Regions from separate parts of the Providencia sp. R33 genome, predicted to be linked through region 1. Evidence: predicted binding sites of a transcription regulator. Region 1 holds the regulator's gene; the other holds the start of a gene.
The links. The regulator LexA, encoded in region 1, represses DNA repair genes until DNA is damaged. The targets are predictions, from matches to a motif close to TNCTGTATGTACATACAGNA.

Region 1 (16,685 bases):
ATTGGCTATCACAATACCGCAATCATTGACGGCATCAATCTTTCCTTACCTGAAAAAGAAATTACTTGCCTGCTTGGTGCGAATGGTTGTGGCAAAACCACCTTAATGAGGACGATATTAGGCTTACTGCCTGCTATCCACGGCGATATTTTACTCAATAATCAGTCAATAAAAGCACTCAAGCAGCGGGATATCGCGAAAGTGATTGCTTACGTACCACAAGCTCACGATACGCCTTTTACCTTTACTGTATTAGATATGGTGATGATGGGCTTAACCCCACATATTTCCTTATTTTCTGTCCCCGGTGACGCCGAAAAAAACCAAGCACTTCAACAACTCGATCGGTTGAACATCCCTCACCTTGCGACTCGCCTTTACAGCACACTCAGTGGCGGCGAAAAACAGTTGGTCTTAATCGCCCGTGCATTAATTCAAAAACCCTTATTACTGATTATGGATGAACCTGCCGCTAGCCTCGATTTTGGTAATCAAATTCGCCTACTTGAGCAAATTGAAAAATTGAAAGCCCATGGCATGACGGTGTTGATGTCGACCCATCACCCACAACACGCCGCCGCCATCGCCGACAATGTCATTTTGCTGGATAAACAACAAAAAGCACGACAAGGCTTATCAAAAAGTATGTTAACACTTACTAACATGGCAGCTCTTTATAATGTGGATGAGCGCAGTATCCAAGCTCACTTCCAGCTTCCATCAACGTTTTCTTATTAAGGTCAGGGATCATGTTAATTAACCAAATTGATTTTTCTAAAATGTACCAAGAACATATGCAGCAAGCGCATAGAACTCGTAAAGAACCCGAGCATTGGGATAAAAAAGCCCAGCAAATGGCGCAAAATTGTGCCAATCCTAATGATCCTTATTTACTGCGCTTTCGTGAGCTGATGGATTTTACAGGCGCACAAACTTTGCTGGATGTGGGTTGTGGCCCTGGTTCGATTAGCCTGTGCCTCGCCAATGAGTTTAAAGAAGTCATTGGTATTGATTACAGCGGCGGCATGCTGGAAATGGCGCGGCTTCGCGCTAAAGAGCTCGGTATTACCAATGCTCACTTTAAACAACTCGCGTGGGAAGATAGCTGGGATACACTGCCCAAAGTGGATATTTCTGTCGCTTCCCGCTCAACATTAGTCGATGATTTAAAAGCAGCGCTACTTAAGCTCAACCGCCAAACAAAACTACGCGTTTACACCACGCATACCGTCAACCCAACCTTTATTGACGAACATATTATTCGTGAAATTGGACGTGAAATCATTCGGTTACCTACCTATATTTATGCAGTGAATATCCTGCACCAAATGGGCATCAATGCTCGGGTCGATTTCATAAAGAGCCCAAATAAAGGCGGCTTTGATAGCTTTGAAGCCTTTGTGGATAGCGTCAATTGGTCACTCAAAAATATCACACCAGAAGAAACTGATATTCTTCGCCGTTATTACGATGTTCAAACGGTATCAGGTAAAAAAATATCTTATCCATCAAGGGACTGGGCAATGGTTTCGTGGGATGTCGTGGATGAATCGGAACTTACACTATGATCTATCTACCTGATGCCCTAATTGACCAGCTTTTGTTAGACGACATTCAATATGGCGATTTAACCACTCGCGCCTTGGGGCTACACTCCCAGCTTGGCGTAATGACATTCGCCTCCAAACAGGGGGGCTGCGTTAGTGGTATTCACATTGCAAAACGCATGTTAGAAAAACTCGGTATCGAGTGTGAAAGTCTCTCTTATGATGGGCAACTTGTTGAACCACAGAGTGTTTTAATTCGTGCGACAGGGCCGATTGACGCCTTACACCAAGGCTGGAAAGCGGTGCAAAACGTCCTTGAATGGTGCGGGGGCGTCAGCCATTACACCCAGCAAATGGTTGCTATCTTGCGCCAGCATCAACCCAATGGACAACTTGCCTGTACGCGAAAAACCATTCCAAACACTAAGCCTCTTGCCTTAACTGCGATTTTGGCAGGGGGCGCCATTATTCACCGAACAGGCAGCGCGGAAAGTATTTTACTGTTTACGAACCATCGCCAATGCCTTGAAAATCCAGATGATTGGAATGCGCATGTACAAGCTTTGCGCCAAAATGCACCCGAAAAGTTAATCATTGTGGAAGCCGATGATTACCAACAAGCTGAACTTGCCATCAAAGCACAAGCAGATATTGTACAGCTCGATAAATTGCCAACAGAGCAAATTCAGCAATTACAGACACTGGCTAACGCGCAGAATCGCCCTTGTCAGCTGTCTTTAGCAGGTGGAATAAATTTAAAAACCATTGAGGAGTTTGCCAAGACAGGTGTGCCATTGTTGGTCACATCAGCGCCTTATTATGCAGCCCCTCGAGATATAAAAGTGAAAATTTTTAAGCAGTAACCTAAAAATCTGCGTTAAAAAAGCCATTCGCTAAAACAGCCTACCCCCGTAGGCTGCATTAACTTATGGCTAATGACGCACATCGTTATATAAAAAATAATATATCGCAATTAATGAAACTGGAAAGACATAATGAAAATAAAACAAATAACCTATTTGGTTGGGATGGCTTTATTCGCAGCACAGGGGCATGCCGCATCTGACCCTAAAGCAGAAAAAAATACTGACGTAATGTCTGTTTGGAGTACGCCGTTAGCAGCGGATGCCAATGTCATCACGGAAGAACAAATGAAGCAACTGAATAAAACTAACGTGGCGCAAGCACTGAGCACCATGCCCGGTGTTTCTATTCAAAAATCAGGCAACCGTAACGAAACACAGGTTAATGTGCGTGGCTTCGATAGCCGCCAAGTGCCTATCTTTTTTGATGGTATCCCAACCTATGTGCCTTATGACGGTACGTTAGACTTAGGCCGCTTTATGACTAGCGAGTTGGCGAGTGTTGAGCTTTCGACGGGTTATACCTCGTTACTGCAAGGGCCAAACTTGATGGGTGGTGCGATTAACTTAACCACCGCAACACCGAAAAAACCATTTGAAGCCAATATCAGCTTAAACCAAGGCTTTGCCCGCGGTGCAGATAATGCCCACAATATCAGTGCTCGCTTGGGTGGCCGCAATGACTTAGGGTTTATTCAAGTCAGTGGTAGCCAGTACAAGCAGCGTTTTATGGGGATCCCTAGCTCCGAGAATGACAACCCATTAGCGGGAAGCAATGGACGCCGTCCTAACTCTGCAACAGATGACAAACGGATGATGGTCAAGGTGGGTTGGACACCACGTGAAGCCGATGAGTATGTTGTAACCTATCTTAAACAAGATGGTGACAAGAACAGCGCACCAAGTGTCACGAATACGAAACAGCAATATTGGCAATGGCCCGCTTACGATAAAGAAAGCATTTATTTTAATGGGACAACCCAAGTCACTGACGGCATAGCCCTACAGAGCCGCTTTTACCACGACACCTTTAAAAATACCTTGCACCAATACAAATCTGTCAAAGATTACGAAAAAGGTATCTATAACTACAGCCGTTACGATGACTACAGCAATGGCGCCGATATGCGTGTTGATTTCACCGTACGTGAACTCGATATGTTGTCATTCGCCGCACACTGGAAAGAAGACGTTCACCGCGCTCGCGCACGAAAAGATGTGCCATTTGACCGCTATAAAGACAATACCTATTCCATTGCTACAGAATATCAATGGGTCGCCACTGATAATTTAGATATTATCGGCAGCATTGGTTATGACTGGCGCAAAAGCGCTGATGGTAAGCGTTATGATTATAACAAGGGAAATTTCGAAAAATACGATGGTAATAACCAACATGCCTTTAACTGGGAAGCCATGGCACGTTACCACTTAGCGAACGAAGACACAGTACAATTCTCTATTTCTGAAAGAAGTCGTTTCCCAACACAAAAAGAACGCTATACCAAAGAAAAAATGAAAAGTGACGATACCTTCGTCATTAACCCGCATATTGATGCAGAACGCGCTCTAACCTATGACTTAACCTATAAAGGGCATATCAACCCGAAATGGTCATATACTTCCAGCGTATATTATAACCACGTTACGGATGCCATCATGGCACACCGCATAGGCGTTAATAAAAATGGCGGCTATATACTTGAGAACCGCAATAGCGGAAAAGTTGATTATTTTGGCTTAGATTTAGGAACCACGGGTGAAGTAACTGACTGGATGGAAGTTGGTTTAAGCTATGGTTATATCCATGCCGACCCTAAACACTACAGCGTCAAACACGTTACTGAACTGCCAACCCATAAAGCCTTTGCTTGGGTGAAATTCACCCCTTATGAACCGTTTAGCATTACAGTGACTGAAGAAGCCAGAAGCTGGGCATTTAATTATGTGGATAATGACAGCAAAGTACGTGGATTTGCCAAAACTGACCTACGTTTAGATTATGACTTAGGCCATGGTGTTTCCGTCAATACTTCAGCAAATAACCTATTTGATAAATCTTATGAATATACAAATGGCTATATTGAAGATGGTCGTAACTATTGGTTAGGTATTGAATATAAATACTAACTTCACAATATTAGGCAGAGATGCGATCCTTTGCCAAATATTTGTTAGGCGTTAATCAACGCTTCGGATTTACGCACAAGCACTTAGGAATTATCCCATTCAGTAGGATAATTCCTAACATTGATAATTTGACAGTTTTTTAGTTTGTTTTAACATCATAAAGGATTATAGACCGATATAAAAAACCACAAAACTGAAAGGCGCAGTTTTAAGTAACACCCAACCTATCAAATCAATAATTTTGCTCACTGGTGGCAAAATTGCTCATCTCACAATACTTGCAGTTAATGAGTTCCCTATTTAAACTATAAGCATAAAAACTAAAGATACATTTTAAATTTTTCAAAATTAACTTAAATTAATTAGCTACATTTTTTGTAGCTATGTTATTTCATATTATAATTTAGAGAGAGCACACGGCGTTTATGAATGAAATACATAATTATATTATTGATGAACAATATATTTTCGAACAGAAAACAAATTCTATTTATAAAAAAATTGACCGAAATCAAAATATAGAACTATCAAAACCCGCTGCGCGATTATTTAATGAAATAATAATATTAAATCTAAAAAAAGGAATTGCTACGCGTGATGAATTGCTCACTAATGTTTGGGAAGAATATGGCTTAGTGGGATCAAATAATAATTTAAATACTTACATCAGTGAAATCCGAAAAAAACTTGAATTACTCGGCCTTGATCCTAAATCAATTGTCACTGTACCTAAGAAAGGATTTCGAATTGACAACCGAATCTCTGTTCATGAGAGCGATAGTGTCACGAATAACAATCAAAATGATGAAGAAATACATTATTATCAAGAAAAATTAGACCAAATAGAAAACTCTACTTCTAATATTCCATTAAAAGAAATAATGGCGGTCTCAGAGAATCCAAATATTGCTATGATTTCAACAATGGAAAAACCATTTGAGGTTACTATTGAAAACCTTGATAAAGAAGCTAAGCATTACAAGTCAATATTCAAAAATAAGAAAATGAATCGTGATTTTATAAAGTTTATATTATTAGCAATCTCAGCACTTGCCATTAGCTACATAATACATATATTTATTTATCATTCAGCGTCTAATGAAGCTGAAAAAAACCAATATATTACAATTAGTTCACATGGGAAATGCACCATACAAGCACCTCAAGATATGGCAGGAAAAATGACTGATGAAAATATCAGTTTCGTTACTGCAAAATTAGATAAATACAGCATATCCTGTAATAAAGAAAAACGCATTATTCTTTTATCTGATTTAAATAGAACGTATTCTTTTGATAAAAACTTTTCCATTAGTGTCTGTAAAGGTGCTAACAGTACACATGATTGTGTCTCAATCAACGATCAGAGAATTTAAATGAAAAAATATTTTATTGTGGCTATCGTTTTAGTTGCTACCGCAACAGTCGCCTACTACAATTTAAGTAATGAAAAAAACGACATTCAATTTTGTCATTCTGAATTAGTTTGGATCAAAGATAACGGCACTCAAGATGGGCTTAACTTAAAATCAAAAGTTACGATACAACTTTCTGAGGATAATCATGGCAGAATAAATATGTATGGCAATATAAAAAACCAAGAGAATACCTATCGGCTAGATAGAGCTATTTATTTCGATTATCAACAAGTTGACTTAAAAGGTAATTATATTATTAATTTTACCTCATCATCAATTACATCATCTGATAATACACCATACAATGTGTTTGCTAATTTTATTCAATTAGAACAAGATAAAATAAAGTACTATGTAAATATCAAAAAAATGGCAGACAATGTTTATATTCTAAAAGATGAATCTTACTCCTCTTTTACTTGTCATATACAATGATAAAAATTTACTTTAAAAGTAGGAAGAAAACCAATATGGAGAATCATTTTTAACATCATTTAACAGGCTGCAGATAAATAGGCTAAGATAGGAAATCTACGTTGTGCCCAAATATCGTCAATTTTGGTATCTCATCTGAGCTACCCGCGCCGCCAATCTCCACTTGGTACAAAATTGCATGATTAAATCACCATGATTATCACTGCAATAATCTCGTACGCCTGATGATAATTTAAACAAAACTCAATGCCTTTATTGCCATTTTTGTTAATAAGGTATTTTTCACTATCTTGATGATCCCTTTGAGTAGCAAGGCACTTTCAGTATCAAAAATATGGTAAACTTATAAACAGTCAATATTTGCTTTTTTCGAAGTTGGAGTCAGTTAAATGAAAAAAATGAGTGAAGATAAGATACTTGTGATGGCAGAGCGCATTTGCCAATCAAGGGGTGTTAGATTGACTCCACAGCGAGAAACTGTGCTGCGCCTTATTGCACAGCAGCATGGCGCTATAAGTGCCTATGATTTATTAGATTTGTTACGTGAAGTTGAACCGCAAGCGAAGCCCCCTACCGTTTACCGTGGGCTTGAGTTTTTAATGGAGCAAGGCTTTATTCACAAAATCGAGTCAACCAACAGTTACGTCGTTTGCCACCACTTTGATAACCCCAGCCATATTTCAGTGATGTTAATCTGCGACCATTGTGGCAGTGTGACAGAAAGTGATTGCGCAACAATAGAAGCCGCGATTATCAGTTTGGCAGAAACAAACCAGTTTCGTTTAAGGCATACTGTGGTTGAAAATCACGGCTTATGTAAAAACTGTGATGAAGTCGCTAGCTGCCAAGATCACACTCACTGTAGCCATGACCATGACCAACCTGTCGTCACAAAGAAAAAGTAACGAATGTGGCTGTGGAATTTATGCTGTTGTTTATGGCTTATGTAAAAAAAGAATAAGAGAAGTAATATCAAGAAAGGATGTAAAAAACAAGAACCAAGTAAAGCAGGCAGATCTCTATATATAATGTGAAATCTGCCAGCAATCATGGAAAAATCAAACAAGCAGCACGCTGCTACCTACCTGATAATCTAAGAATTAATACCAATCGCTATTTCGGATCACGCCAACAGCCAAGCCTTCAATAGTGAAGCTTTGTTCGCGTAAATCGACCACAATCGGTGCAAAATCTGGGTTTTCAGCAATTAATTCAACACGATTACCTTGCTGTTTAAAACGTTTAACAGTCACTTCATCGTCAATACGCGCCACAATAACTTGCCCGTTGTGCGCATTTTGTGTTTTATGAACTGCTAATAAGTCACCATCCATAATACCTATATCTTTCATCGACATACCATTCACACGTAATAGGAAATCCGCATGAGGTTTGAAGAGTTCTGGATCAACTTGGTAGTGACTTTCGATATGTTCTTGCGCTAATAAAGGTTCGCCAGCGGCAACACGCCCGATCAACGGCAACCCTTGATCGTCAGGCTCTTCTTCAAGAAGAAGACGGATACCCCGTGATGCCCCAGAAACAATTTCAATTACACCTTTTCGTGCCAAGGCTTTTAAATGTTCTTCTGCCGCATTAGGCGAACGAAAACCAAGGCTTGCTGCAATTTCAGCACGTGTAGGAGGCATACCTGTTTGCGAAATGTGGTCACGCACCAGATCGTAAACCTGCTGTTGTCGAGCCGTCAGTGCTTTCATCCCGTTCCCCTGTTTGTTTATACAGTCAGACTGTGAGTATATACAGGTAAATGAAGATTTGAAACAGTTAAATCACTGAATTTAGTATTTGTTATCGATTTACTTTCTTTTCGCAAATTTCAATGGCTTTTCGTGGCTACCCTGCAAAATACCGCTGCCATAATACCAACGCCCAAATAAACAGTGCTAAACCAATACTAACAAACACCGCCGCAGAGCCAATATCTTTAGCACGCCCTGAAAGTTCATGATATTCACTGCCAATACGGTCAACAACGGCTTCAATGGCACTATTGAGTAACTCTACGATAGCCACCAGCACGATGGAGCTGACTAACAATATTCTATCCACATAGCTGATATCTAAGCAAAAGGCGATAATAATCGCAATCACCGCAGCCACAGATTCCTGACGAAATGCCGCTTCATTTACCCACGCTGCTTTTAGCCCTTTAAGGGAGTATCCCGCTGCTTTAATCACACGGGTAAAGCCCTTAGTTTGACTTGCCATATTTATTCCTTAAAAAATACAAACAATAATCGATTTTTACGGTCAAAGTGAATTGTCAGTAACAGATCTGCCAGTGGATTTCTGGTATGATTGCGCAGCATTGTTAACAAGAGGCTATAATCATTTATGTCACTGTGGCGTAAAATATATTACAACATGTTGAATTTACCACTTAAATTATTGGTAAAAAGTAAACTAATTCCATCGGACCCAATCACAGAGTTGCAGCTTGATACCAACAGGCCAACGCTGTATGTATTGCCTTATCATTCTAAGTCCGACCTCCTAACGCTACGGCATCAATGCTTGGCTATCGGTCTGCCTGACCCTTTGGTTGATAACGACATCAATGGCACCAAGCTTCCTGCCTATGTGTTTATCGATGATGGCCCACGCGTATTTCGCTATTATTCACCGGATCCACGTAAAGATTCCGTCAAAACATTCCATGCATATTTAGATTTGCACAAAAATAATCCAAATCTCGATATTCAAATGCTACCCGCTTCTGTGATGTTTGGGCGCTCTCCTGGTCGTGAAGGCCACACTCCGGCACCGCCACTGAAGCTATTAAACGGTGTACAGAAATTCTTTGCAATCCTTTGGTTAGGCCGAGATAGCTTTGTTCGCCTATCCCCGCCGGTTTCGATTGGGAAAATGGCACAGGACCACGGCACAGATACGATTATTGCCAATAAATTAGCACGTGTCGCCCGTATTCACTATTCGCGCCAACGCCTTGCGGCGGTCGGCCCGAAACTGCCAGCACGCTATGAACTATTCAATAAACTTTTGACCTCAAAAGCGATTGAAAAAGCCGTCGAAGACGAAGCGCGCAGTAAAAAAATTCCATTGAAAAAAGCGCAGCAAAATGCAGTTAATATGATGGAAGAAATTGCCGCTAATTTCTCCTATGAAGCTGTGCGGTTAACTGACCGTGTGCTGAGCTGGACATGGAACCGCCTCTATCAAGGCATTAACGTGCAACATGCTGAGCGTGTTCGCCAATTAGCACAAGATGGCCATGAAATTGTGTACGTGCCTTCCCACCGAAGCCACATGGACTACTTACTGCTTTCCTATGTCCTTTACCATCAAGGCCTTGTCCCACCACACATCGCTGCTGGGATCAACTTGAACTTCTGGCCCGCTGGCCCGATTTTCCGCCGTCTTGGTGCATTCTTTATCCGCCGTACCTTTAAAGGAAACAAACTTTATTCGACAGTTTTTCGCGAATATTTAAGTGAGCTGTTTGCTCGCGGTTACTCTATTGAGTATTTCGTTGAAGGTGGACGTTCCCGTACAGGCCGTTTATTGCAGCCAAAAACCGGAACGTTGTCGATGACACTACAAGCCATGTTGCGCGGTGACTCACGCCCTATCACGATTGTGCCTATTTATATTGGTTACGAGCACGTGATGGAAGTGGGTACCTACGCAAAAGAGCTGCGCGGCGCAGAAAAAGAGAAAGAAGGCTTGTTTTCAATGATCCGTGGCTTGCGCAAACTGCGTAACTTAGGCCAAGGGTATGTGAACTTTGGTCAGCCAATTTCCCTTTCTCAATATCTTAATCAGCGTGTACCTGATTGGCGTGATTCGATTGACCCCATTGAGCCACAGCGTCCGTCTTGGTTAAACCCGACAGTCAGCTCGTTAGCAGATAACATCATGGTGAATATCAATAATGCTGCTGCGGCTAATGCTATCAATTTATGCGCAACAGCTTTACTGGCCTCACGTCAGCGTTCATTGACCCGTGAACAGCTCATTGAGCAAGTGGAATGCTATCTGCAATTATTGCGTAATGTGCCATACACCGCAGATGCAACAACGCCAAATAAAACCGCGGAGCAACTGCTCGAACATGCGTTGCAAATGGATAAATTCGAAGTAGAAAAAGACAGCATGGGGGATATTATTATTCTTCCTCGCGAAAATGCCGTTTTAATGACCTACTACCGTAATAATATCCATCACTTACTGGTATTGCCGTCATTGATCACCAGTATTGTGTTGCACCATGAGCGTATCAGCCGCCAAGAAATTCACCATCAAGTCAGCCAAATCTATCCGTTCTTAAAAGCGGAACTGTTTATGCGTTATAACGACGAACAGCTGCGTAATACGGTCGATACTCTAATTGATGAGCTGAATAATCAAAAACTTATCTGCTTAAGAGACGACGAAATAGTGGTGCTGAACCCGCGCCGTATTCGTCCATTACAACTTTTAGCTGCTGGTGTCCGTGAAACACTACAACGCTACGCTATCACGCTGTCATTGCTCAATGCCAGCCCTGAAATCAGCCGTAATACGTTGGAAAAAGAAAGCCGTATCCTTGCGCAACGTCTTTCTGTGCTGCACGGCATTAACGCCCCTGAGTTCTTTGATAAAGCGGTGTTTTCAACGCTCGTCGATACACTTAGGGAAGAAGGCTATATCGATAACAATGAAAACGATATTTTCACCACTAACGCCCAAAAACTGTATGCGGTTCTTGCGCGGTTAATGTCACCAGAAATTCGTTTAACCATTGAAAGTGTTAGCCAAAGCGATGAGTTTTCAGAAGAGAAAAAAGTAGCTAAGCCCGATGAGTCAGCTCAAACTACAGAGCCAGAAAAAGACTAATCCGGTTTTGTAAGCCAATAAAAAGCAAAAAGGTAATGTTGAAAAACATTACCTTTTTTGTTGGGCTATTGAACATCATTCACACATTAAAAATAACTCACCATAATGCCAATAAACAAAATCAAGCCAACGAAGTTATTATTCATGAAAGCCTTAAAGCAAGGAGCACGTTCGCGGTTCACCATCAACTGTTGCTGATAAACAAATAACCCCGCAACCAGCGCCAACGAAAGATAATAAATTATCCCTAAATTTGCCAATAGACCCACAACCACCAGCAAGACAACCATCAGCAATTGCAGTAATCCAATAATCAGTTTGTCATACTGACCAAATAAAATTGCCGTTGATTTTATGCCAATTTTTAAATCGTCATCACGGTCAACCATCGCATACTGTGTATCGTAAACCACTGACCAAATAATATTCACGATAAATAATACCCAACATACTAACGGGAGTGATTCCCCAACTGCCGAGAAGGACATCGGTATCGACCAGCCAAACGCAGCACCCAGTACAACCTGAGGTAAGTGGCTGACCCTTTTAACAAAAGGATAAATCCACGCTAAAGCAAGTCCCGCAATGGATAGCCAAATCGTCATTGAATTGAGTGTTAATACTAACAAGAAAGACACACCGACTAGGCTAGCAAATACAATTTTTGCTTCTTTTTCCGTCACATCCCCACTCGGTAATGGGCGATGCTTAGTTCGCTCTACATGACCATCAAAATGGCGATCAGCAAAATCATTGATCACGCAACCCGCGGCACGCATAAAGAATACCCCCGCAGTAAACACGATCAAAATATGTAAATTTGGTGTACTTTGAGCGGCTATCCATAGTGCCCAATACGTCGGCCACAGTAACAACAGTGAACCAATGGGTCTATCAATACGCATTAAACGGCTGTATGCATGCCATTTACTCAGCGTCATACTTCCCTCCACTTTGTCATGCTCCTTTTCTCATTCCATCATACTTCAAAATAGGTAGGTGTTCACACTACTCAGTATGGTAAATCGCGGATTTTTGTATGTTTGTATCGCGTTTTGCCAAAATCTACAGTTTGAAATAACTTGGACAGTTAACGATATGCAGGTGATTCAGGTAAAAATATTTCGGTTAACAACAATGGCTTATCAGATAGCCTTAATCGAGAGCGGCGAACCCAACGCTTTGCGCAACAACCAATATGGATATAGTCACGCGTTAGATTATCTCGACTAAATAAATAACGCCCCAAGGGCATGCGGCCAATATCCACCAATTGTTGGTCATCATCAGTCAGAGTTTCTTCAGGGATGACCGTCCGGCCTAGTAACCACGGAATACCATCTCCGTACATAACCACTTCACGTACCCAATAACGGTGACTTACTGGTAAATTTTGTACTTCTTCCGCACTTAGCATTGCTTGCGACACATAGCGTTCTAAATACGGTATGACGGTAACTTGCTGGCTGTGTTGTTCAAAACGTTTTGTCATGGAGCCAAGTTCAAGTAACCAATCGAGTGTGTTAGCGGGAACTCTTTCATCATCCTGCGCAATCCATTCGATTGGCTGCGAGGTAAATAGCATTTCATCCATTACGTAAATTCCACCATGAATAACATGGTTATGATTTCTGTATTTCTTGCCAAATAGGATATCACGTTGTTTTGCTACAAGGTTAAAGTTAGCTAACAATTTATATAAAAAGTCACAAATTCAACACAAAATGTAAAAAAATAGTGAAAAATTTCCTAATTAATAACAAGTTGTGAACAATAATAAAATTCATTAACACATTAACGATCAGGCTTATATCAAACCAATTTTATGATTTTAATGAAAAGAAAACGGGAAGTTGCTTACACGACTTCCCGCTTAATTTTACGACAATATTTCAATGGATAATTAACGCCACGCTTTATAACTGTTAATCAAACCATTAGTTGAGCTGTCATGACTGCTGACTTTTTCACTGTTTTCTAATTCAGGCAGGATGCGACTCGCTAACTGCTTACCTAATTCCACGCCCCATTGGTCAAACGTGAAGATGTTCAAAATCGCCCCTTGGGTAAAGATTTTGTGCTCATACATCGCGATTAATGCACCTAATGAATATGGTGTGATTTCTTTGAGTAAAATCGAGTTAGTTGGGCGGTTACCTTCAAACACTTTATACGGCGCCACATATTCCATATCCGCCACGGATTTACCTTGCGCTGCAAACTCGGCATCAACCACTTCTCGCGTTTTCCCAAATGCTAACGCTTCTGTTTGCGCAAAAAAGTTCGAAAGCAGTTTCTCGTGATGATCACCCAGCGGGTTATGTGTGACTGCCGGTGCAATAAAGTCACAAGGGATCATTTTTGTCCCTTGGTGGATCAATTGATAAAACGCATGTTGCCCGTTTGTTCCTGGCTCACCCCAAATAATTGGGCCTGTTTGGTAAGAAACGGCTTTTCCATCACGGCCAATGTACTTACCGTTAGATTCCATATTGCCTTGTTGGAAGTATGCCGCAAAACGGTGCATGTATTGATCATATGGCAGAATCGCTTCAGTTTCCGATTCAAAAAAATTGTTGTACCAAATGCCAATCAACCCTAACAATACTGGGATGTTTTTCTCCAGTGGGGTTTGGGTGAAATGCTTATCCATTGCATGGGCACCGTTCAATAATTGAACGAAATTATCAAAGCCAACAGATAAAATGATGGATAAACCAATCGCTGACCATAATGAATAGCGACCACCAACCCAATCCCAGAACTCAAACATATTGTTGGTATCAATACCAAACTTAGCGACTTCTTCACCATTAGTGGACAACGCCACAAAGTGCTTAGCCACCTGGCTTTCATCTTTTGCGGATGCTAAGAACCAATCACGGGCTGAATGTGCGTTGGTCATAGTCTCTTGCGTGGTGAATGTTTTGGACGCAATCAGGAACAATGTGGTTTCTGGATTCAGTTTTTTCAACGTTTCTGCAATTTGAGTGCCATCCACGTTAGAAACAAAATACATATTCAGGTGGTTTTTATAAGGGCGCAATGCTTCAGTCACCATGAATGGGCCAAGGTCAGAACCGCCAATCCCGATATTCACCACATCAGTAATCGCTTTACCCGTAAAGCCTTTCCACTCGCCGCTGATAATACGTTGGCTAAACTGCTGCATTTTTTCCAACACCGCATTGACGTCAGGCATGACATCTTTGCCATCTACATAAACAGGCGTGTTATCGCGATTACGTAATGCTGTGTGCAGCACCGCACGGTCTTCCGTACGGTTAATTTTCTCACCTTTGAACATACTACTAATGGCATTTTCCAGCTCAGTTTCTTTTGCCAGTGCCAATAAATTATCTAAGGTTTCTTGCGTTATTCTGTTTTTGGAGAAATCCACTAAGATTTGACCATCGAACGTTGCCGAAAATTTAGTAAAGCGGTCTTTATCTTGCTCGAACAAATCACGCATATGCACATCTTTCATTTGCGCAAAATGTTGCTCTAGCGCCCGCCATGCAGCCGTTTGGCTTGGATTAATACTTCTCATGGATAACACTCTCCAAACAATTTTTAATAGAAATAGATTGTAACCCGTCAAGGAAACAGGACTTATCGGTTTTCTGCGTTATATTGATATTCCCCAATTCTGCCGCACTTTTCCAGACTTAATTATCCCTTTTATTGAAATACGCACTTTCAATGCCATTTAACTGAAAAATGGCGACGGGTGCAGATAGACCGATAAATCGATAAAAGTCGTTGATTTGGCTATCTGAACGCAGTCAACACCCATGCAGCTTGAAAAACGGCATCTATAACTCTAAATCATTCAAGCTGCATGTAGGCGACAAGAGAAGATAGACCGATGAGCATACAAAAGTATGTGATTCGGCTATCTGAGCGCAGTCAACACCCATGCAGCTTGAAAAACGGCATCTATATACTCTAAATCATTCGAGCTGCATGTAGGCGGCAAGGGAAGATAGACCGATGAGCATACAAAAGTATGTGATTCGGCTATCTGAGCGCAGCCAACACCCATGCAGCTTGAAAAACGGCATCTATATACTCTAAATCATTCGAGTTGCATGTAGACGGCAAGGGAAGATAGACCGATGAGCATACAAAAGTATGTGATTCGGCTATCTGAGCGCAGTCAACACCCATGCAGCTTGAAAAACGGCATCTATATACTCTAAATCATTCGAGCTGCATGTAGGCGGCAAGGGAAGATAGACCGATGAGCATACAAAAGTATGTGATTCGGCTATCTGAGCGCAGTCAACACCCATGCAGCTTGAAAAACGGCATCTATATACTCTAAATCATTCGAGCTGCATGTAGGCGGCAAGGGAAGATAGACCGATGAGCATACAAAAGTATGTGATTCGGCTATCTGAGCGCAGCCAACACCCATGCAGCTTGAAAAACGGCATCTATATACTCTAAATCATTCGAGTTGCATGTAGACGGCAAGGGAAGATAGACCGATGAGCATACAAAAGTATGTGATTCGGCTATCTGAACGTAGCCAACACCCATGCAGCTTGAAAAACGGCATCTATATACTCTAAATCATTCGAGCTGCATGTAGGCGGCAAGGGAAGATAGACCGATGAGCATACAAAAGTATGTGATTCGGCTATCTGAACGTAGCCAACACCCATGCAGCTTGAAAAACGGCATCTATATACTCTAAATCATTCGAGCTGCATGTAGGCGGCAAGGGAAGATAGACCGATGAGCATACAAAAGTATGTGATTCGGCTATCTGAGCGTAGCCAACACCCATGCAGCTTGAAGGATGACGAGTATATTGAGAAAACCGATAATAACCCCCCCATCATTAGAATTACTGATTTGCTTCGATTCTTGATTGACGCGCTTCTATTTACCCGATAAATCTATATAAAGTTTAGGTTTAACCAAAGGGATTGACACCATGAATACCGTAGCGTCTTCGTCAGACAACAATCAGTTTGTTATTGCAAAATTTGGTGGCACGAGTGTCGCTAACTTTGAGGCAATGAACAACAGCGCAAATATTGTTCTTTCTAACCCCAACGTGCGCGTTGTGGTTCTTTCTGCCTCCGCAGGCATTACTAACTTACTGATTGAATTGGCTGAAGGTTGTGACGCTGATAAACGCAATGAGCTGCTACAAAAGGTTAAAGATATTCAATATGCGATTATTGATAATCTACAAACCGCAGACGTTATTCGTGAAGAAATCAATCGTTTACTGGATAATATTGCCCATTTAGCGGATTCTGCTTCTCTCGCTACCTCTGATGCATTGACAGATGAAATGGTCAGTCATGGGGAATTAATGTCGACGCTGCTTTTTGTTGAGGTTTTACGTCAGCGCAATGCCAACTCGCAATGGTTTGATGTGCGTAAAGTGATGAGAACCAATGACAGCTTTGGCCGTG
Region 2 (16,685 bases), 2.2 Mb from region 1:
CCATGCGCGGTTTTCAAAGCGGCCATACTCATAAAGCTCAGGAACATGGTCTGTTGGAATGCGTTTGAGGACTTGGTAAACAGCGGGATCGGGCTCCTCTCCCTTTTGGTAGAGCGTCAATACGCCGTTTTTTTCTTCAGTACAATGCGTAACGAAGTAGCGTTCACGGGGGCTATCACTGCCATTAATCCGCCTTGCTATGTGCCAAGCGCCTATCTGCTGATGGGGTGACGATAAAATTTCAGTTACTGGCTCTGCTGCGACATCCGCACCGCACTCTAGGCAAATAAAATCATCTTCAGCCATAAGATGACCATTTTCACAATGACGTAACCGCGGAATTTCATTTCTCTCATTTGAGGCCGTATCAATAGGTATTACGGCAACCGCTTCAGGGCGCCACCCTTCAGAATGGATAGGCTCAAGTGTAAGATCCCAACCACAAAGTTGCAGATTTCCCTGTTGTGTTTGAATTTGCCCCGCACAAAATATTTCAGTTAGCGGCCGTTCTGTTAAACAATGCGAGCAAAAGCGTATCATCGTCATCCTTCTCTCTCGTGGCTATTTTTTGAGTTGTTTTAAGGTGTTATCTTGTAGGGCAAGGAGTTGACTTAACCGCAGCATGTCATCGCGTTCAGGGATCCCCGCTAAAAATAGTCGCCCTTGCTCATCAAAGGCTAAATCCAATCTCTTATCTTCTGGCATTGCAACGCGTTGGTATTGCTTAAATAATGCCTTTCCGAGTGGTGTTAAAAGATGAAGCCGTTGGTTATCGCTCCCCCTTAACATCAATGTTTGCGGCATTTCGACGTTAAACGGCTCACTGATCAACGCATCAATATAGGGATTCATTTGATTAGCACGCCCCTCAATGACCTCCCATTCATAACCGCTATACACCAAGGTATCACCTTGAAACTGCCGTTTTATTTCCTGCAATAATGTGAACAAGGCATCTGGTTGCTCAAACGGCTCTCCCCCTGAAATAGTGATACCATCAGCGAAAGGGAACCATTCCTGGATCTGTTCAATAAGCTGCACTACCGTCAGGGAGCTTTCTTTATCATGCCACGTATCAGGGGATAAACACCCCTTGCAACGCAGCGAACATCCTTGGAACCAAATACCAATCCGTTTCCCTGGCCCTAATGTTGTCACTGGGAAATGAATGCGTGAAACACTAATATTCATTAGGCTAATAACCTACCGCAGTTAGCGTAACTTGCGCATTTTCACCCATCTGAATTGATGTAATTTGATAAGCACTATTGGCTTGTATGTCTTGGTCGAAAATGGCTCTCGATAATGGGTTAATCAAATGTATTTCTAATTGATTACGTATTCCGCGTCCGCCATTGGATAAATCAGCTAAGCAACTCACTTTTAACGCGTCTTTCGCTTTCGCAGATATTGAAATAGCCAAAGACTGTTTTTCTAAGCCTGACAAAATGTTATCCACCATCTGCTCGAAAATTTGCTCAGCAACATCAGGGCGGATAAAGTCAAAAACAATAATGTTTTCACCAATACGGTTAAGCAACTCAGGGCGATTAAGCACCAATTTAAAATGGCGCTCTATTTCATTTTTAACATTACGCGTCACGGTTTCGAACGGTTCGTGAGGTTGGACATTTGCCACTCGCTCACCATTGGCATCTAAGCGGTAAATACCGAGGTTAGACGTGAAAATAATTAACGCTTCTGAGAAATAAACGCGATCACCACGCCCTGATGTTAAAACTCCATCATCAATGATCTGTAAAAATTTATCCATTAAATGGGGATGGGCTTTTTCAATTTCATCAAACAAAACCACACTGAATGGCTTTTCGCGGATTGCGTTGGTTAATTCACCACCTGAATCATATCCGACATAACCTGGAGGTGCACCAATCAGTCGTTGGTCTGCATGTTCGGCACTAAATTCAGACATATCAAAGCGGATATAGGCGCTTTCGTCACCAAACAGTAACTGCGTCACTGTTTTAGCCAGTTCCGTTTTCCCGACACCTGTCGGCCCAGCAAGAAATAACACGCCACGAGGGCGCCCACCTTTATGGCTACCAACACCTGTCATTGCTCGTTTGATAATATCCAATAAGTGTGTCACCGCATGCTCCTGCCCTTTCACTCGGCGGGAAATTATTGCGGGGGCGTTGTGAATTTTTTGCTTATCAATCTTTTTCCACGGGTCTTCCGTGATCCCCACTTTATAACGACGAACGGCATCGCTAATACTGGTTGCAGGCACCTGTTCGATACGTGCCAGTTGCACTATTGCAGTTAAATCCAATAACAATAACCCTTCTGTTTCATCGATAAAATCATTAATTAGCAATGTTTTATCTGTCTCTTCTAGGCGATTAAAATCTGCCAATGAAGCCAAGAGACTAGGCGCTAATAAACGGCGTACTTGACCATCGGGTTTAGCAACTGGAATGGCTCGAATTCGTGGGTTATTCACCACAAACCAATCGGGCAAATCTGTTTCTTTTTCCACTACCCAAAATACCGTATTAAAAAACGGCTGATTGTGCTCCCCTGCTGGCCTTGCCTTTCCTTGGTGTGATGCGACGAGCGCACGGGTAAATAAACTGTGTTCTGCGGGTGTAAGGTTATCACGATGGGAAATTAAACAAGAAGCAAAGTCGATGCATAATGCAATAGGCTGTTGTTTATCATTAATAAACCGCTCAAGCAGATGATTCAATATATCGATACCACCAGCCGCTTTACCCTCTGCAACATTTAACCCTAGCCGTTGCATAACCGTATCGGTTTCTTGAGTGTTTTGCGCAGGGTTTGCTAAGCATTGAAAACCGATCAATGGCGTGTAAGTCAGCACATATGCATAACCTGCTTTAAATAAACTATTAAATAAAGACTGGTTAAATGGCAAAGGCGTCACAATCGAGGGGGCTATTTCACTGGCTTGTAAATCACGCACATTACCAAACAATACAAACTGACTTTTTAGCGGAATAAATCGCAGCAAGTCCCTTAACCAACGTGGATTTTGAAAATCAGTATGCATGGCTTTCCCTTATTAATTCATTTTTTGCAGTTTACCTGAATAAACCGAGGAGCGCGCTGGCATATCGATTTAATAGACAAATATCTGAACATTCTCAATTTAATAAAGAACCACTATCTTTCAGTTTATGATAATTAATTTTAATGAATAAAATTCTTAAACAGTTATTTCGTGATAGGCGTTTCTTTTTAAACAATTATCACTGTTAATTCCTAAACTGTCGCTATAGTATGGTATTAGTGAAGACCAAAGCAGAGCGAGGTGAGTCATGTGGCAAGCAATGAGTCGTTTATTAAGTGAACACTTGGGTGAAGCAGAGCTGCGTAACAAAGTCATTCTCTCTGGTGGTGATATTCACCATACGTTAAGAATTGACTATGGTGAGCACACTGTTTTTGTAAAACAAAACCGGCGTGAGTTCCTTCCCTTATTTAAACAAGAAGCTGAACAGCTTGAAATGCTCGCCAAAAGCCAAACCATCGCCGTCCCTAAGGTGTATGGCGTCGGTAACAATAAAAACCACAGTTTTCTATTATTGGAATATTTCCCACTAAAACCATTCGATTCTACCAACGCTTGGCACTTTGGCCAACAGCTTGCCCGTTTACACCAATGGGAAGAACAACCTAGTTATGGTTTTGATTTTGACACCATGCTCAGTACTATTATTCAACCTAATGGTTGGGAAAAACGCTGGAATTCATTCTTTGCAGAAAAGCGCATTGGTCTTCAATTACAACTAGCCTCTGAAAAAGGTATGGTATTTGGTGATATTCAGCAAATTGTCGATGTCGTTAAAAACAAATTAACGGGTCACCAACCTCAACCCTCTTTATTGCACGGCGATTTATGGCCTGCTAACTGCGCCATAACGCATCAAATTGATGGCGTTCTTTATGATCCTGCGTGTTATTGGGGAGACAGGGAATGTGATATCGCAATGTTGCCATTGTATAAAGATATTCCTATCCAAATTATTGATGGCTACCAAAGCATTTGGCCACTCCCTAATGGCTTTTTAGATAGGCAGCCTATTTACCAATTATATTATTTGCTTAATCAAGCCCATATTTTTGGTAATGAACAAAGCTATCTGCACGCTCAAAAAATTATTGATTCGCTATTAAAGGAATAGATTTGAGTGTAGCCAACACCGCTACAGCTCGAAGTATGACCAACATTTAATTTTCTAAATAATTCCTATTATGCGTAGGCATCAAGTGACGCTAATCGCTAGGAGCATACATAAGTATGTGACTAGCGTTAGCAAACGAAGATAACACCCGCATAATGGGAAGTATGACCAACATTTAATTTTCTAAATAATTCCTATTATGCGTAGGCATCAAGTGACGCTAATCGCTAGGAGCATACATAAGTATGTGACTAGCGTTAGCAAACGAAGATAACACCCGTATAATGGGAAGTATGACCAACATTTAATTTTCTAAATAATTCCTATTATACGTAGGCATCAAGTGCCGCTAATCGCTAGGAGCATACATAAGTATGTGACTAGCGTTAGCAAACGAAGATAACACCCGCATAATGGGAAGTATGACGAAAATTACCAGTTAAGGAGTTTAAGGATAAAATACAGTCCTATCAAAAGCACAACTGGCCAGAAATAGAGAATAAAAAACTGGGTAAAAATTGTGTGGCGTGGAATGGTGACGTTTGCTTCGAGCTCTGCTTTGGACAGTTCAATACCTTTGGCTTTTTCCAAAATGACATGGTCTTCAAGGCTTTCGCGAATAAATTTAATTTGTCGGTACATTCTCAGACCTGACGCACTGAGTGCTAAGCCAACAAAAATAAAGATAAAGATGATAATAAAACCGAGGTTGCTACCTGAAAAACCATTGGCAACTTGCGGTACAGGTGAGTTATTCCAGAAGAAATTGAGAAATGGTGTCGTTTGACGAGTCATTTCCGCCATCAGTTTAATAAAGTCATTGGCAACGGCATTGATCCCTTCACCTGCCAGCCCTTTCATCCCTGCAAGCTTAACTAAAGACGCCAACGTCGAAATTAATGCTACCAGAAAAACAACCCAACCCAGAATACGTTTGCCGATTGCGACATAATTAGCATTGTGGTAATTCATTACTGCTCTTCCTTAGAGTTATTATTCTCTATAAATTTTCATGGTGACTTTTCAGGGGTAATAATAGCCGAAATTATTAAATGCCTCCAAATTTACCTTGTAAAATGATGATTGCGTAACGACTTTCAGAATTTTAAACATTACTAAAGACACATTGGATACACAACTTTTACCATCTGTGTCTATTCGCTTTAGTGTTGAGTTGTTACAATCACTCGTGCAATTAATACGAATATTTATTCATTTGCTGATATCATAGCTAGTTAGTAAATAAATACTATCGTTGCTGGGTAAGTTCCCTTAATTCCTACTGCCACAAGGGTATAGCTCATTGGCAATAGGGTTTACATGAATGGAGTTTTGACATGTACCATAACCTTCCCATCCAGTCCGTTATTTTTGATATGGATGGCTTATTGATCGACTCGGAACCTTTTTGGGAGCAAGCTGAGCTTGAAGTTTTTTCACAGCTAGGCGTTGACCTTGCAATTGCCAACACTCTGCCTGATACATTGGGTTTACGTATTGACCATGTTGTTGAACTTTGGTACCAAGCTTCGCCTTGGCATGGATGCAGTCAACAAGAAGCCAAACAGCGGATCATTGACCGTGTTGTTGGCTTAGTTGAAGAAACTCGCCCTATTTTACCAGGTGTACAACATGCAATGGAACTTTGCCGCTCGATGGATTTAAAAATCGCACTAGCGTCTGCATCACCACTGTATATGCTTGAAAAAGTGTTAAATTTACTGGATATACGCGACTATTTCTCTGCGGTTATTTCAGCAGCTGATTTACCATTAAGTAAACCACACCCTGAAGTTTATCTTAAAGCTGCTTCTGCGCTATCAACCAAACCTATCCATTGCACATCTTTAGAAGATTCGTTCAATGGTATGATTTCAGCAAAAGCTGCAAGAATGCGCTCCATTGTCGTACCAGATAACAAGCATTTTAATGACCCACGCTTTGGCTTAGCGGATATTAAATTAAGTTCTTTAAATGAATTAGAAGCAAAACATTTACGCTAGTTATAGCGAATTGTGTAATTTGTGTTCACCCCTATCTGACTTAGGTAGGGGAATTACCAAAAAATATAAAATCCTTTCCTTATTTGCTAATAAATAAGAGTTTTTTTACCTTTCCCCCTCTATCATATTCTTTTTAAACACTTTATACTGCCAATCAACTGTATAGATAAACAGATGGTATTTTATCCACCATGACCGCTGAAGGGCATCTGCTTTTTTCCGTCGCCTCTTTGATAATGGCCCATAAACTCCAAGTCACCCCTGAGCTTGCTCAAGGTGATTGGCTGCACTTGGTCCCCGGCGCGTTATTAGGTGCATTATTGCCCGATATTGATCACCCCTCTTCCCTACCCGGTCGGCTGCTGCGTATTTTTTCGCTGCCTATCTCTAAGCTTTGTGGACACCGCGGTTTCACCCACAGTTTATTGGCATGGTTGCTACTCATGCTTTCGTGTTATCAGTGGATCCCAGCGCAATGGCCTATTCCTAATGACCTTATTCAAGCCTTTTTATTGGGTTATTTGAGCCATTTAGTGGCTGATATGCTAACACCGTCAGGGGTGCCTTTTTTATGGCCATTGCCCCAACGTTTCTGTTTTCCTGTCATTCGTGGAAAAAACAGCAAGCGTACTGAGCGTTTTATTGCCGTAGTTTTGACGGTTTGTGCCTGCTTCTTACCTGCAGGATATCACTTTGATTTTTATTCTCAGGTAGAAAGCACAATAAAATACATTCAAAATCAGCTAGATATACGCTTTCCTACATAATTCTCAGTTTTGTAATATAATGTAAGCATGAATAATACTACCTTATTACTATTTAGTATAAGAAATGTATTTTCTCTATTGATAACATATAACCAGTTGTTAGAAGCAACGAAATCCTTATAACCATTAAGGATTAAAGGGCTAGTCACATACCTTATAAAAAACGATTTGGAGTTCGGAATGAATATTCCTCTAATTATTAATGTGCTCGGTTTTGTAGCACTACTGATACTGTTAGCAAAACTGGGAGCGAAAGGCTGGAGTCTGTCTAAAAAAGTGTTAGTCGGTCTAGTCTTTGGTGTTGCTTATGGTGTTGTACTACACCTAGTTTACGGTAGTGGTCACCAAACGGTAAAAGACTCCATTCTTTGGTTTAATATTGTTGGTAATGGTTATGTGCAGCTATTACAAATGGTGATTATGCCATTGGTATTCGCGTCTATTTTGAGTGCGGTTGCAAGACTGCATAAAGCCTCCTCTCTTGGCAAAATTAGTTTCCTAACGATTGGAACGCTACTGTTAACAACCGCAATTGCTGCTTTAGTGGGTATTTTAATTGCTAACCTGTTTGGCTTAACGGCTGAAGGCTTAGTACAAGGGCAATCAGAAACTGCCCGTCTGAGTGCTATTGAAACTAATTATATTGGTAAAGTTTCTGACTTAACCGTACCACAATTGATCCTGTCGTTTATTCCCAAAAATCCATTTGCGGATTTAACTGGTGCGAACCCAACATCAATCATTAGTGTGGTTATTTTTGCGGCCTTCTTAGGGGTAGCTGCATTACAGCTGTTTAAAGATGATAAAGAACGCGGTGAAAAAGCCTTAGCTGCGATTGATGTTATGCAAGCTTGGGCGATGAAATTAGTTCGCTTAGTCATGCGTTTAACCCCTTATGGTGTGATGGCGCTGATGATCAAAGTAGTCGCAAGCTCGAATCTTCACGATATCATTAACTTAGGTACGTTCGTTATTGCCTCTTACGTGGCACTGGGCATCATGTTTATTGTCCACGGTATTTTTATTGCAACAACGGGCTTAAACCCAATTAAATTCTTTAAGAAAGCGGGACCAGTACTCACATTCGCCTTTACTAGCCGCTCGAGCGCTGCAAGTATTCCGCTGAATATTGAAACGCAAACACGCCGTTTTGGTGTTCCAGAATCCATTGCCAGTTTCTCCGCCTCATTTGGCGCGACGATTGGCCAAAACGGTTGTGCGGGTATTTACCCAGCCATGTTGGCAGTCATGGTTGCTCCAACAATGGGAATCAACCCGTTTGATCCACTGTGGATTGCAACGTTAGTCGGTATTGTCACTGTGAGTTCAGCAGGTGTTGCTGGCGTCGGTGGTGGTGCAACATTTGCGGCGTTAATCGTCCTGCCTGCGATGGGCTTACCAGTAACCTTAGTTGCTCTGTTGATTTCAGTTGAACCATTAATCGATATGGGCCGTACTGCCCTGAACGTTAGCGGTTCAATGACAGCAGGTACAGTGACTAGCCAACTGATGGGTGAAACAGATAAAACAGTGTTTAATCAAGACGATGATACTGAATTAAAACACGTTTAACTGCTCGCTTGTATTGATTCAAAGACCTGCCATTTAGGCAGGTTTTTTTATTGCTAAAAATTGCCGTTTAATTTCATTAAAATCAAACATACGTATAAAAGATAGTTTTTTCTGCTAGACACTATTGCAATTTACTGGATTTACATAAGATAATAAAATTTGAGCAACGTTTTCTTGAGCTTCCTGCTTGTGTTGCGTCAACCCGTATTCTACGGGGATATTATCAACATCAATATCTGGTTTTGTTATGTCAAATATTCATATTCTAAAAACCGATCCTTCAGATAACCCTTGTGTAAGCTGCGGTGCTTGTTGCGCCTATTTTCGTGTCTCTTTTTATTGGGCAGAGGCTGAAAGTGGCGGCGGCGTTGTGCCACAACATTTAACCGAGCAAATTACCCCTTTTATGAGTTGTATGCATGGCACCAATCAAAAGCAAAACACGCGCTGTAGCGCGCTACAAGGCACGATAGGGGAATGTGTATCTTGCTCCATTTACGCACAAAGGCCAACGCCTTGTCGTGAGTTTGAGCAATCTTGGCAAGATGGTATCTATAATGAGGCGTGTGACCGAGCGCGTGCTGCTCATGGGTTACCACCGCTAGAACCACACCACCCGCAAATCGCTTGCTAACCCGTCAATGACCCAGATTTTTTCTGGGTTATCTCTTTTCTTATTTATTAAATCAAATGCTTGCTTCCCTGCAAAATATCGCCCTTCCAAATAGCCTAACTCAATTCATTCATAACTTGCATCGCCAGTTCAAATGAGTACAAACGAGATTGATGATCAAAAATTTGCCCATTAACCATAATTTCATCGGCTTGTGTTTGACGCAAAATGGTTTCTAGCCCATGACGGACTTTCGATTTATCCCCCACTAATGACATGCCAAGTGCTTGTTGGACGCCGTATTCCTCTGCAGGAGACCAAATATCGGCCATACTTTCAACTGGCGGTGGTAATTGGGAGGTCTGCCCACGACGTAGCATCACAAAGGCTTGTTGCATTGAGGTAAATAAAAATTCAGCTTCACGCTGCGTATCCGCTGCAATGATATTAATACATACCATCGCATAAGGCTTAGCGAGTCTTTTCGATGGCTGGAAGTTGCTGCGATAAACCTCTAGCGCTTGCAATAATAAATCTGGTGCAAAATGGGAAGCAAACGCAAAAGGTAAGCCTAATTTTGCCGCAAGGGTTGCACTATAAAGGCTTGAACCTAATAACCAAACAGGGATTTTTTCACCAAACCCAGGAACAGGACGTACGGCGGGGTCTGGATTAGTCGCATCAAACCAATTAACTATTTGGGCAATATCTTGCGGGAAATTGTCGATATCGGTGTTCATGTGGCGGCGTAGTGCCTGCATGGTTTGCTGGTTACTTCCCGGTGCTCGCCCTATCCCTAAGTCAATACGTTCAGGATAAAGTGTATTGAGCGTACCGAACTGCTCTGCAATCACTAATGGTGAATGGTTCGGCAGCATCACGCCACCAGAGCCTAATCGCAGAGACTCTGTATTTGCCGCCAAATACCCAATGAGTACCGATGTCGCTGCGCTAGCGATCCCTGTCATATTGTGGTGCTCAGCAAGCCAATAACGGTGATAACCTAGCTTTTCAGCCAATTTAGCAAGGTCAAGAGAATGGGAAAAAGCCTCTTTTGCCGTTGACCCTTGGGTGATCGGAGCAAGATCGAGCAAAGAAAGAAGGATTTTTTTATCTGACATACATGCTCACTTTGTTAGGATTGTGATGATATTGAAGCTAACTTACCATCCTAGTCTATTGTGTCCTTGGCCTCCACAATTGAAACTCGCATTAGCACAACTGGAATAAAAATGTAAATTTCAGTCTACTAACTCACTGTTTTCACTAAATTATGAATTAAGCATGAACAAAAAGTGCAGTAATTATGAAGCTTCAGTCAAGGGAGGTAAAAGCGATTGAGCCACAAAAACTTTTCGTGAATGATGGCTTCATCAACCATACAGAGGAAATCGAAATGAAAAAATTAAATGCGGGTTTATTTGCTTTAGCGTTAATGTCAGTCGGATTTGCAGCAACTGCAGCCAATATTGGCAATGGTGGAAATAATCACATGCAGCGCCCGCATATGGGCAATCACCATAATATGGTGTATAGCGTAGCTGAACAGACCACAACACCGAATGAAACAGTGAAAAAACTGGCGAACAGTGCCCCTAAAATTGAAGATGGCAAACGCTATGTTGTGAAAGTCACTGTAATGGAAGTCCCTGACTTTTCTAATATGAATAACATACCAATGCCAAAACCTGTTAACGCACCCGCAGCGCAATAGAAAGGAATATTGATTAACCTTGTTGATGATATCGGTAAAACCTTTTTTATTGATAAGCATAACCAAATAGCTTAATCAATAAGATACAGATATCCTAAAAGGACAATAAAGAGTTCTATATATCCTACGATTGCCTCTGTTTAGCAGGGGCTTTTTTTTGTAGTTTCTCCTAAATGCCTGTTCCTCACTAGTAATAATACCTAACAGCAGCTAATCTTATTTTAAGTAGAACATTTTTTCTGCTTATTTCCTTATTAGATATTTAGTTTTCCATTTAAACGCAGGAGCTTATCATGGGCTATTATGAATTGAAAAAATCCACGAAAGATGTGGCTCAGCCTTATTACTTTGTATTAAAAGCGGCTAATCATGAAATTATTGCTACCAGTGAGATGTATGCTTCTAAACAATCTGCGCTAAAAGGTATCGCTTCAGTACAAAAAAATGGCCCTACAGAAACCATTAAAGACCTCACAGTGTAATTCTTTTGCCCCTATCAACCAATAGGGGCAATTTTTATTAGATTAACCACACTTCTATTACATTAATCGTAACAGTGCAGTGACAACAGCAGCAGATAACACAATTAAAATAAATGGTTTTTTATACCAAGTCAGCATTCCTGCCACCAAAACACCAATGATCTTCGGCCAATCTGAAAATGACTCCCCAGAAAATAAGGTAGAGGTCACCGCAACCGAAAATAAAATCACAATCGCAGCAGCGGAAAATAGGGCTTTACTATTTTCTGAAAGCACTACGCGGCCTTTCAGCAAAGCTCCTGATGCTCGCATAAGATATGTTCCAACAGCTAATATCATGATGCCGCTGAAGATTAACCACGGATTCTCCATCATGATTATTTCCTTATATAAATAACTAAGCTTAATAATGCTAATAAAACAGGGATCCCAGCAGCTAAATAAGGGGTTGTTGCAACCGCAATTACCGAGCCAATAATGGCGGTTATTCTCAAACGCTTATCTTTTAGTGCTGGCAGCGAAAGGGCTAAAATAATCGCAGGGAACATCGCATCCATACCAAATACGTGGGTATCATTCACAAAACTGCCCAGCACTTCGCCGATAATTACCCCGAGTGGCCAACAAAGTAAAATACCAATACCACACAACCAGAAAGCCGCACGCTTCTCTTTTTCTGTTTCTTGCGCAAGGCCAAAAACCACACTTTCATCATTCATAATGTGATATCCCAAAAGCGCTTTTGCCCCTTTGCCGGTTAAATCCCCGACAGCAAAACTAAACGGAATATGGCGTGAATTAACCAGCAAGCCCGCTAGCGCAGCGGAAATAGGGCTTCCCCCTGTAAAGATCACGCCGATAAAGAGAAACTCAGATGCCCCCGCAAGCACGAGTATTGATAGTGTCAAAGGCACCCAGAAATTAAAGCCCTGAGAATGAGCGAGCGCACCGTATGAAATCCCCACAATTAAGTCAGCAAGACACACCAGAGCAATATTTTTCACTGTGCTATTATTAAGCGTGGAATTTAAGGTAGACGTTAGCATTCCTAAACCGTTCGATATATAATACGTTTGTTCATTATGGCGATCGCTACTGTAAAATGCAATCTATATAGGATATGAAAATTGAATTTACCTGCCCCCCCTATTGACCTTATTTCAAAAGCACTCGCTCGCGAACGGCAAAAAAGTGGGTTATCACTCTCTGAATTATCACGCAAAGCCGGTATTGCTAAATCAACGCTATCCCAACTGGAGTCAGGCAGCGGAAACCCGAGCATTGAAACGCTGTGGGCACTTTGTGTTGCGTTAGATATTCCTTTTGCGCGCTTAATTGAAGAAAAACAAGAGACCGTAACGGTGATCCGCCACGGTGAAGCCGTTCCAGTCAGCGCTGAACACGCCAATTATTTAGCCTTTTTATTGTCTTCCGCCCCTGATGATTCTCGTCGGGATATCTATACTGTCATTGCACAACCAGGGCGTGATCGTATTTCAGAACCACATATGCACGGTGTTAGTGAGCATATCATTATCACTGCAGGTAGAGCCTTAGTGGGCCCAGTAGATAACCCTGTTGAGTTAGCGGTTGGGGATTATATTCACTACCCCGGTGATGAACCGCATATTATGCGAGCATTAGAGCCCGACACCATGGCAGTGATGATCATCGATAAACAGAACTAATAGCATAACCACTTAATGATATTTTGCGTTATCATTGCACCAATATAAACACATTGGAGTTGTGACTATGTCCCACTATGATGAAATTGCTCAAAAAGTGGATTTACTGCTTGATGAAAATTCCGTTCACAATATGAATGAAATGCTTATGCAGCTTTCCCATGATACAGAACTCAATCAAGAGCAACGCTTTGAACAACAACAACGCTTAAGAGATGCTATTTTTGTGCATCACAACTCATAAAAAATCACATCCTACCCAAATAGGATGTGAACAAATTATAAAATACATACGTAGCCACGGCTAAAATTGGCCTGATTTTTCCGTACATGTTCCTACGCCGCCTTTAAACACACAAGTTTCACTTGTCCAAGTTCCACTGTATGTCATGACCGCCATAGTTTCTTCTTGTAGGAATCTATTCATATTTTCGAGTATAGAATCAAAAAATTGGTCATTTTCTTCAGATTGACGTTTATTTTCAGGTTGAAAGCCTGGCTCTAGTTCTGCTCGTTTTTCGTCAAGCATTGTGACGAGATTACGCTCTTTTTCTCTCGACTTAACGAACGAGTCACATCCTTTATTACTCTGTTCTAAAATCGGTTTTAATACTAATTCATACTGTTCAAAAAGAGAATTTAATGCTTTTTCCTTTTTTTCAATAACTGCGTTACGCTTTTCATCATACTGTAAATTAATAGAAAACACTTTTTCATCATACTGTCCAAATATAGAATTTAATTCATTTTTACGCCGACTATAAATCGGTTCCAATTCATTTTCACGTCGTTCAAAAAAAGAATTAAAAATTTCATCACTATATGTTGAAATCGTCACGTACTCTTTTTCGTACTTTTCATAAATTGGATTTAATTCATTTTCATATTTTTCATAAATAGAATCCAGAACACTTTCATATTGTTCAAAAACAAATCTGATTTCTTCTTCATTCTGCTTGGAAATACACTCTTCTTTTATCATATATTCATTCAAAATAAAATGAAGCTGTTGATTATACGTCTTTTGAGCAACATCGAAGTCTTTATTTAATATCTGATGGAATTGCAGTTCTTCTAATAATCGGTAAAATGGCATTTCTGCCTTAGATGTAGCATCATAATATAAATTAGCATTATCGTAATCAAAGTGTTCAAGTTTATATTTTAGCTCATCAACATGTTTTATATAGGATCTATCATATATATACTCGAAAATAGCATTTTCTTTTATTTTGTTCTGATAGAACACAATGTCTTTTAAGACTATCTTTTTATTTTCCGCTGAGTAACCAAACAATGATTCATCAATACTTTCGATTATATCGCTATCAGGCAGAAGCCCGACATACTGAAAAATGATGGATTCTATATTTTCTTTAGCGCCCTCTATGTCTTTATCTGATAAAATGTCTGTTATTTTTTCCATTTCAATCTATTCCTTTATATAAATAATAATACACATTATAATTGAGGGTTACAAAATGATTTCACTATTTTTTATTCTCATTTTTCAAAGCTAAAACCATTAATAAAATATGTGTTTTCCAGAATGATAAATAGGATGCACCAATTTATTTTTATCAACATAATTAATTGTCGCTTCCCATTCACCACTAACATCTATGAAAGTATAAAAATCACCAAATTGAAATGAAACCATCGCATCTCTTAACGAATTAAAATCTTGAGGTATATTTAATGAAATACTATGATAGATATCAAGTTCAAGTTGGTAATTTACCTTTTTAACATTTTTAATGTCCTTATCATCCCTTTTATAAAAATCATTATAAATAACATCACGCACCTCAATAGAATATTCTTGAAGACTTTCTTTTAGTAATTCATCATACGTTTTTCCTTTATGCCCCTCTGCTATTTTCTTATCTATTTTAGCTATTTTTTCTATTAGGTTTTTTTTCCGTTCATAATAAGGATATAAATCTTCCAAATATTTATAAACCGGTTTATTCGCCCTTTCGCCATAATCATAGTAAACAGCAGGATCATCTAAGTCGATTTCTTCAAATTCATTTTTTAGCTTTATTAGTTCCTCATTCCCATATTTTTCATCAAAATTATCTAGTTCACGCCGATAATAATCCCTTTCTTTTTTATTAGACTCATATTTAGTTTCACGAATTTTTTGTACTAAATTTTCATCAATTATACTTCCTTGTTTAAAAGACATTTTTAACTCCTTATAGTGTCTTAGTAAAGGCCTTGTCAATAAAAGAATTTTTCAAAATAATCCTTTTATAAATCACATAATTAAATTTGATAATAAAAGTTTAGGGGGCTAATTTTTTCTTAGCCTCCTAAATTTAGATTTTCATGATTAAATTAAAATAAAGACTACTCTAATATAATTTTAATTCAAAGCTTCTTTAGCTATAGATAGTCCTAAAAACTTAACGGTTAGAAATCCGTTTGTTGCAAATACGCCCATGCATATTGTGCGTGCAATTCAGCACCTGTGACCATCGTGTCTTCATCAATATTAAAACAACCGTGATGATGCGCCCATTGGGTGTCTTTTTCTGCATTTCCTGTACCTAACAACGCGAAACAACCCGGAATATTTTCAATATAAAAACTAAAATCTTCCCCGCCCGGTGTTGGCCTTTCAGTGATCAATGATTGCTCACCAAACGCTTCAGAAATAATGGATTGCGCTAATAAGGCACTGCGCTCTTCATTAATTACTGGCAACGTTCCATAGGTATAGTCGACCTGTGCGGTAGCACCATAAATTGCGGCAGTATGTTCAGCATAGCGGCGAATTGCAGCTTCAATACGGTCTCGAGTCGCAATATCAAAACAACGTACCGTACCGTCCAATACTGCATTTTCCGCAATCACATTAAAACGCGTACCGACATCCATTTTACCAATTGTCACAACCGCAGAATCTAATGAAGATGTTTCGCGGGAAACAATCGCTTGTAAATTCATCACAAAAGATGATGCAACAACCGCTGCATCAATGGTGGCTTCTGGCATAGAACCATGACCACCGCGGCCTTTGAACGTGACTTTTAATAAATCCGCTGAGGCAAAACTGCCACCTACATTGCAAGACACTTTCCCTGAAGGTGTTGTTGTCCAAATGTGCATACCAAATACGTTATCGACGTTTTCAATGGCACCTTGCTTGATCATCGCCAGCGCGCCTTGTGCAATCTCTTCTGCTGGTTGGAAAATCAAACGGACATTGCCCGCAAGTTGGTCTTTGACCTCAACCAGTGCTTTCGCTGCAGTTAATAACATCGCCGTATGGGCATCATGACCACAGGCATGCATTTTGCCTTCAATCGTTGATTTATATTCTAAAGAATCATTCAGTTCCAATACTGGCAACGCATCAATATCCGCACGTACTGCAACTGTTCTGCCCGGTTTTCCACCTTTAATTTCAGCAATTAGCCCCGTCGGTTCCGTCAGGCGATATTCGATGCCTATTTTGTCTAGTTCTTCAGCGATGCGCTGCGTTGTACGCACTTCTTCAAATGGCAATTCAGGGTGAGCGTGTAGATCACGACGAAAAGCAATCATCTCTGGTGTATGTTTTTTGATTGCAGCTGTAATAATTGAACTGATCATTTTTCTACCTTTACCCTTTTCAATACTGTACTTTGGTGTTTTTCTTGATTATTAACATTCAATGAGTGACTTCA

Region 2: J6836_RS09430 (metal-dependent hydrolase) is a predicted target of LexA. The motif match lies at 6,329-6,348, and genes of this name have one in related genera.

The regions. Positions count from the first base shown of each region.
Region 1 covers NZ_CP072453.1:4,178,833-4,195,517, reverse strand. Annotated here, with positions in the region: gene J6836_RS19620 (ABC transporter ATP-binding protein) at 1-738, shown strand, start outside; gene J6836_RS19615 (class I SAM-dependent methyltransferase) at 750-1,568, shown strand; gene modD (ModD protein) at 1,565-2,410, shown strand; gene J6836_RS19605 (TonB-dependent receptor plug domain-containing protein) at 2,543-4,540, shown strand; gene J6836_RS19600 (winged helix-turn-helix domain-containing protein) at 4,966-5,916, shown strand; gene J6836_RS23240 (FidL-like protein) at 5,917-6,393, shown strand; gene zur (zinc uptake transcriptional repressor Zur) at 6,783-7,298, shown strand; gene lexA (transcriptional repressor LexA) at 7,494-8,111, opposite strand; gene J6836_RS19580 (diacylglycerol kinase) at 8,248-8,622, opposite strand; gene plsB (glycerol-3-phosphate 1-O-acyltransferase PlsB) at 8,749-11,250, shown strand; gene ubiA (4-hydroxybenzoate octaprenyltransferase) at 11,337-12,191, opposite strand; gene ubiC (chorismate lyase) at 12,341-12,844, opposite strand; gene pgi (glucose-6-phosphate isomerase) at 13,154-14,800, opposite strand; gene lysC (lysine-sensitive aspartokinase 3) at 16,196-16,685, shown strand, end outside.
Region 2 covers NZ_CP072453.1:1,994,128-2,010,812, forward strand. Annotated here, with positions in the region: gene J6836_RS09400 (protein kinase domain-containing protein) at 1-546, opposite strand, end outside; gene J6836_RS09405 (4Fe-4S single cluster domain-containing protein) at 562-1,191, opposite strand; gene J6836_RS09410 (AAA family ATPase) at 1,196-3,034, opposite strand; gene J6836_RS09415 (fructosamine kinase family protein) at 3,303-4,169, shown strand; gene J6836_RS09420 (YniB family protein) at 4,602-5,141, opposite strand; gene hxpB (hexitol phosphatase HxpB) at 5,507-6,172, shown strand; gene J6836_RS09430 (metal-dependent hydrolase) at 6,364-6,939, shown strand; gene J6836_RS09435 (L-cystine transporter) at 7,120-8,511, shown strand; gene J6836_RS09440 (YkgJ family cysteine cluster protein) at 8,759-9,145, shown strand; gene J6836_RS09445 (luciferase-like monooxygenase) at 9,241-10,245, opposite strand; gene J6836_RS09450 (hypothetical protein) at 10,521-10,838, shown strand; gene J6836_RS09455 (YegP family protein) at 11,132-11,320, shown strand; gene J6836_RS09460 (AzlD domain-containing protein) at 11,378-11,695, opposite strand; gene J6836_RS09465 (AzlC family ABC transporter permease) at 11,698-12,366, opposite strand; gene J6836_RS09470 (helix-turn-helix domain-containing protein) at 12,448-13,008, shown strand; gene J6836_RS09475 (DUF2526 family protein) at 13,076-13,252, shown strand; gene J6836_RS09480 (hypothetical protein) at 13,313-14,434, opposite strand; gene J6836_RS09485 (hypothetical protein) at 14,534-15,199, opposite strand; gene J6836_RS09490 (amidohydrolase) at 15,427-16,611, opposite strand; gene J6836_RS09495 (Zn-dependent hydrolase) at 16,663-16,685, opposite strand, start outside.